Regions from separate parts of the Paenibacillus sp. FSL H8-0317 genome, predicted to be linked through region 1. Evidence: riboswitches for the same ligand, from Rfam matches in the RefSeq annotation. Region 1 holds a riboswitch; the other holds the start of a gene.
What was found. A riboswitch is a leader RNA that binds a small molecule or an ion and turns the genes downstream of it on or off. The one in region 1 is predicted to bind thiamine pyrophosphate.
Positions count from the first base shown of each region.

Region 1 (3,424 bases):
CGTTGACCATTAACGATGATATTCACTGCACCACTCCCTTTCTATTCAATCGCTCAGGGCTCAGCTCCTCAATTCCGAGTTCTTCTGAGCTTTTGCCAGCGAGCAACTCAGCGATAAGCCTGCCTGTTATCGCACTAAGCAAGATACCGTTGCGGTAATGCCCAAAGGCGGCGAACAGCCCGGGTATACTCTTGCAAGCACCTATATAAGGCAGTCCATCGGGAGTTGCCGGTCTTACGCCTGCCCACGCTCGTATAAATTGTGCTTCTTTCATCCCAGGCACCCAGTGGGTAGCCGCTGTTAGCAGCTTCTGAACACCCTGTACAGAAACGTTCAGATCCGTTCTGCCTGGCAGACTGGTTGCCCCGAGCCAAACTTCGCCATTGGCTTTGGGAACAATATAGATATCCTCTGCATACACCGTTCTGTCAGGTCTGTACCCTGCATGTTCATCTGAGAACTGAACGGCGGCTATTTCACCTTTTACCGACCACACAGGCAAGCTCAGATTCACATGTCTCATCAACTCTTCACTCTGTAATCCAGCCGCTATAATGACATGTTTGCATCTCATCTCACCGATCGATGTGGTGATTCCCTGCACACCGTGTTCGTTTGCTTGCACACGTATATCCTGTATGTCCTCCATAACCCGTGCTCCCATTGCTTGAGCGGATTCGGCGTATGCCTTCGTTAGGTGGACTGGGAGAATTTCACTCTCGTAAGGTCTGTAATAGGCTCCATACGTATCTCTGTTAAGCCATGATGCCTCCTGCTGCACAACGGAACGATCCCACCACACCTCATCAGCAGAAGCAGACAACGCAGACTTCCGATTGTCCTTATAACTACTTAATTCACTGTATGAACGAAAAGGAGTTAAGAATCCCTGGCGTTGCAGACCAGTCTCTACCTCACTGAGTGTAGCCATAAGCACCTGTTGCTCGATAAGTAACTGTCTACTCTGTCTGGCGAGCTTAGCCATCAAAGGATGAGCAAAGTCCTCACTATCTGCCGCCAGCATTCCAGCCGCCGCGCAAGAAGTGCCTCCTGCAATCGCCGAACGCTCCAGCAACAGCACATCCTGTTCACGGGAAGCAAGTTCATATGCAATGGCACAACCAACAACGCCTCCACCTACAATAATCGTTTCTGCATGAAACTTATCCGGTCTATCAGTAATGATCTTTTTCATCCTCTCATCTCCTTGATTCAGCGGCTCAGACTTTCTGTAGCAACGATAGCCTGCCTTAATAATGCAGCCTCCCGATCCGGGGACTCGCTCGCCCATATATTCGAGATCACAGCGACTCCCTGTGCGCCTGCAGAGCGAATAGAGTGAATGTTTCCCGGTTCGATGCCCCCAATCGCCATGACAGGAATGGAGACACCGGAGCACACTTCAGCCAGAGCATATAATCCTCTTGGTTCAAGATCAGGCTTACTGTTGGTTGAGTAGACATGCCCGAAGAAAAGGTAATCGACTCCCCGTTCTTCAGCGATTTTTGCCTCATCGATTGAATGAACAGATACACCCAGACGAAGTCGCTGCACATTGATTATAGCTGCAGGGTTATAGTTACGTATTGCATCTTGCCCCCAATGTACACCGCCATGGATGTCATTCTGTGAAGGCAGCTCTGAACCATTGATAACGATACGACAAGATGGAACGCCAACACCACGCAGACTTTCAGCCCAAGCGATCTTTTGTTGCCACGAGAGTTGTTTCTCTCGTATGTGAATATAGTCCACCCAAGGCCACACGTTCTTTGCAGCTTTTACAAAAGATGCTTGATCCCCTGCACCCGTAGATACAACATGCAGTTCAAATGATCCGTGTACATGTTCATGAGAAAATACCGTACTGTTCATCTCCTTCCAGGCATGAATGCTATGAAAACACAAAAAAGCCACTCCCGTAGGGGAGTGGCTGCGTATTAATTATAGGACCAGATGACTGACTGATACATACAGTTCATTTCGTGCAATAAAGCTATAGACTCTATAGCCTTAACGTTATACACGCAACTGCATGTTTCAATTCGTTAAACAGACGGTTGAATCCTTCGAATTGCCGTTTGCTCACGTCATTCACTGAAACGCGCTCGCCACTTCCCTACGCTGGTATGATCCAGATCAGGTGCAAAGGGTCCGGAATCGCATTCTTCCATCTCAGCCGCATCGTGCGGCCCCCCTAGTGTTCATATGAAGTTGTAGCCTATGTTACCATAGACGGATTTTTTTGTCACCGTCATTTCTGTTAAACATTGTCTTGAATCGTCTAGTTTTCCTCAGACCATTCTTCGACATTCCATGTTTTGGTGACCCAACCCTCGTAAAAATCAGGTTCATGAGATACCAGTAACACCGTTCCCTTGAATTCTTGCAAAGCACGCTGTAACTCCGCTTTGGCTGTGACATCCAGATGGTTTGTCGGCTCATCGAATAGAATCCAGTTGCTTTCACGCATCAAGAGTTTGCATAAACGAACCTTGGCTTGTTCTCCACCACTCAGCATGTTAAGCGGACGGGTAATATGCTCATTTTTCAACCCACAGCGAGCGAGATGACCTCGGACCTCATTCTGGGTCAAATGTGAAAACTCATTCCAAACATCCTCAATCGGCGTGATATTTCCAGCACGAACTTCCTGTTCAAAATAGGCCGTTTCGAGATAATCTCCCAAGAAGGTCTTTCCACTCAGTGGAGATATTTTGCCCAGAATAGTTTTCAGCAGTGTCGATTTACCCACACCATTACAACCTACGATGGCAATTTTTTCACCACGTTCAATTGTCATCGTCATTTTGGGCAGCAAAGGATACGTATATCCAATTTCAAAATCAATACCCTCAAAGACCGTTTTGCTGCTCGCACGGGCATCCTTGAATTTGAACGTTGGTTTGGCCGCTTCATCTGGGCGATCAATACGTTCAATTCTGTCCAGCTGTTTCTCCCGGCTCTTTGCTCGACCTGAAGTTGAAGCACGTGCCTTGTTACGCTGAATGAAATCTTCCTGCTTCTTGATGTACTCTTGCTGCTTCTCGTATGCATCAATATGCTGGGCTTTATTCATATCAGCCATCTCAAGGAACTTGTTATAGTTCGCTGCATATCTCGTTAATTTGGCAAATTCCAAATGATAAATGACATTTACGACTTCATTCATGAATTCCGTGTCATGGGAGATTAAGAGAAACGCGTGCGGGTAGTCCTTCAGGTAACGTGACAACCATTCAATGTGTTCTACATCCAGATAGTTGGTCGGCTCATCCAGCAAAAGAGCTGTAGGTTTCTCGAGCAGAAGCTTGGCAAGAAGCACCTTGGTACGTTGTCCACCACTTAGAGCTGCGACATCTCGATCAAGACCAATTGCGGACAAACCAAGACCATTGGCCATCTCTTCCACTTTTACGTCAAT
Region 1 is NZ_CP150294.1:4,243,168-4,246,591, forward strand. Features, by position in the region: gene thiS (sulfur carrier protein ThiS) at 1-26, opposite strand, end outside; gene thiO (glycine oxidase ThiO) at 23-1,195, opposite strand; gene MHB43_RS18855 (thiamine phosphate synthase) at 1,213-1,908, opposite strand; TPP riboswitch at 2,100-2,209, opposite strand; gene MHB43_RS18860 (ABC-F family ATP-binding cassette domain-containing protein) at 2,285-3,424, opposite strand, start outside.

Region 2 (3,424 bases), 3.6 Mb from region 1:
TCCAACCGCTGTTCCAGCGGCGAATCCGATAAGCGTTAACTGAATGGTTGCGGAAGCGTGCATGCCAAGCCGTTCGGCCTGAGTTGCTGCTTCGCGGGCGATATCGGACGGTGCAGGCAGCATCCATTTCTCAATATGGAAGAGGGAGACGGCTCCCTGCCATATCGCTATAAAGAGAATAACCGCCACAATGGGCGGCCATACACTTTTGAAATAGGCATGCATTAGCGATACTTCTCCGTCAGGGTATCCATGCTGAAGCCAGTAGGGCTATGGGCGATTTTGATCTGGGAGATGATGCTTGGGCTGCCAGCCTCCACGAGTACCTCGTGCATCTTGCGGACAACCTCCAGCAGTTCCTCCAGTTCCCCCTCCATCGTGGTGTCGAGTGCGTTCACCTGATATTTCAGGCCGGATTGCTGAATAACTTCAATGGCGCGATCTACGTAAGGATAAGAGTTCTCGCCATTTGGCGTTTTCGGAATAACCTGAATGCTAAGTAATGTGCTTGCCATGAGAGATCACGGCTCCTTTCGTGATATATAAAATGAACTAATAACTGTTACACTTAGCACTTCGATGACAGAATAACCTTCCAATCGCTGTTATCCCCAGATTTTTTGATTCCCTTTCTCTAAAGGGAAAATCCGGTGATAGCGTATGCTTCCGATGAAGCTTTCTTTCAGAAAGCTTTTAGGCGACCGCTTCGCTTTTTCACGTTATTTCTGTCCTCTCCGTCCTCGTGTAAATATTAAGTTCGTTTTATATGAGAAATTTTATTGGGGTAAAAACTCGTTTGTATATGCCTTGCTCACATCGATCTGTTCATCCAGCAGTTTTTTGCTAAACATCCAGTCGGTGTAGTTCTGCCACACTTCCTGTTTCTGTTCCCCCCAGCGAGGGGCGTCATCCGTGTACTTCGGACTGAGCCACTTCTGGCTTGCCAGTACCAATTCCTTGTCCAGATCCGGTACGGCCTTGATCAGAATGTTGGCTGCGTCTTCGGGATGATCAATCGCATATTGATACCCTTCGGAAGTGGCTTTCAAGAATGCTTTCACCAGCTCAGGATCGTTTTGGATCGTCTGCTCGTTCGTTACGAGGACAGGTGTGTAGTAATCTAGTGCTTCTGAATAATCCTTTACATATAACATGTCGATCGGTTCCCCGCGCAGTTCGGCTTCAATACCTGTCCAAGCGTAGAAAATCCACGCGAAATCAATGTCCCGTTTCACTGCGGTGAAAAAGTCGGCATCACCCATGTTAATGTTTTTCACTTTCGATACATCGGCTCCGTCGCCTTCCATAATGGATTGCATCACGGCTTCTTCCACAGGGGAACCCCAACCGCCATAGGTTTTACCTTCAAAATCTTTCGGTGATTTGATATTCCGATCCGCCGGAGCAGCGAACCCGGATGTATTATGCTGAATAACTGCTGCGATGGAGACCAATGGAACACCCTGTGTGCGGGCTTGAGTTACACTCTCCTGATAACTTACGCCAAAAGGCACTTCATTGGAGGCAACCATCGTATCTGCGCCACCGGCACCTGGTTGTACAATCTCCACGTTCAAGCCTTCGGCCTTGTAAAAACCTTGATCTACAGCCGCATACAGGCCGGTATGATTCGTATTTGGTGTCCAATCGAGCACCACTTTAATATCTTTGAGGGCGGCAGTGTCACCTTCGTTGCTGCTTTCCGTATTTGTGTTGCCGTTCTGCCCAGCTGGGGCAGCTTCTTTGCCACCACATGCGGCTACAGTCACCATAAGCACGCATAAGAGCAACAATCCCATCGTTTTACGCCATTTCATTTGTGGTTCTCTCCTTCGGTATGTCCGGCCGATTGGCACGGGGTACTCCTTGGCTTCATATCCAATCATCTTGCATAAATCGACAGATTTATACCAGTTGAGATCTGGATAACGTCACTTTTTTTAGCTCTCTGGCTATATAAAAGAACATTAAAAAAGCGCCCCGTATTCCGGGACGCGTGCAGGCGTTAGAGAGGTGGCGTTCAGCCATAGGGCTGTGCCATTTCGATATACTCCGATTCCTACGCTGGCATGATCCAGATCAGGTCTAAGGGTTAGTATCTTGGTGGGATACACTCTCAGCCGGCCAATTCCGACTCCCCTGGGAAACTATGAAGTTACGGGCATTACTAGGTGTAATTATAGGCCAGCGGGTGGAACGTGTCCAGTCAGGAACTGGATGGGGACACGTATGAACTTATCAAACAGGTCGTTATACATATGTATATCAGCCTGTTTAGATGTGTTATTTTCAATAATTATCGTGGCGAATCATATAAGGCAATCTGGCTGAGTGCAAAAGCATCGGATAGTGGGCCATAGCCTAAGTGCTGAAGATCTGGAAGGCTCCCCACAAATACTTGGATCAAATCCGATGTTTGATATCTCGTCGCATCAGGGCTGCTTTCCCTATTTCAGCGATCAGCTTTTGATCGTTTGACCTTGCCCGGAGACGCTAGCTTCATTTAAACAACATAATTTAGATACAAAAGGAGATAGTACTGCTATACAAATAATTACTTTTTACATAAAAATGGGGGCGTACTGAATGATCCTTAAAACCATATTCGCAATTATTCTGTCCTATTGTGTCTACGTTTTTTTCACAGCTTACCTTTTATTTTTGGTTCCGTCTCCATCTACTATTGAAAATACGGATATGCAAAAATTGTTAACAGCAGGAAGTACGACAGATCGCGTACTGCTCTTGGAGGACGGCTTTCAATCCGGTCAGGTGAGAATCCAGACCATTCGAGAGGCGAAAACAAGCATCGACCTGGCTTATTACTCCATCCAAAAAGGAAAAACATCTCAACTCTTTTTTGCTGCTTTATTCGATGCGGCTGATCGGGGTGTTCATGTTCGAATCATTTTAGACGGGATTTTTCACAACATGCGCGGAGAATTGCGTGATATTCCAGATGCCATTGCAGCTCACCCCAATGTGGAGTTAAGGTATTATGAACCACTCAACATAGTTATGCCATGGACATGGCATAACCGTCTGCATGACAAGATCTTTCTTGTCGACAACACATATGGCATCATTGGCGGCCAAAATATTGGTGATAGATACATGGCATTGCAACCCAAAAAAGACTATGTATTCGATCGGGATGTCCTTGTTTACAATCCAAACCATAATAAAAACAGCACGGTTGTTGAAATGAAAAAATATATAGATCGGTTATGGGAACATCCATTCACCAAACCAGAAAAACATGCCAAACGTCAGCATCATACAAAGGGGTTACAAGAGCTGGCTCAGCTGGCTGAGTTATATAAAAAAGCTCAGGCTGAGAGCGATCCTTTTGTTAAAGTGTTGCCGAAGGAATGGGCTCAAGGGGCTCTTCGTTCCGACCACGTCGCTTTCATTCACAATCCAA
Region 2 is NZ_CP150294.1:530,489-533,912, forward strand. Features, by position in the region: gene MHB43_RS02670 (ABC transporter permease) at 1-225, opposite strand, end outside; gene MHB43_RS02675 (thiamine-binding protein) at 225-515, opposite strand; gene MHB43_RS02680 (ABC transporter substrate-binding protein) at 777-1,817, opposite strand; TPP riboswitch at 2,039-2,151, opposite strand; gene MHB43_RS02685 (phospholipase D-like domain-containing protein) at 2,587-3,424, shown strand, end outside.
Region 2: linked by a shared signal. The riboswitch ahead of MHB43_RS02680 (ABC transporter substrate-binding protein) and the one ahead of MHB43_RS18855 (thiamine phosphate synthase) in region 1 are both predicted to bind thiamine pyrophosphate.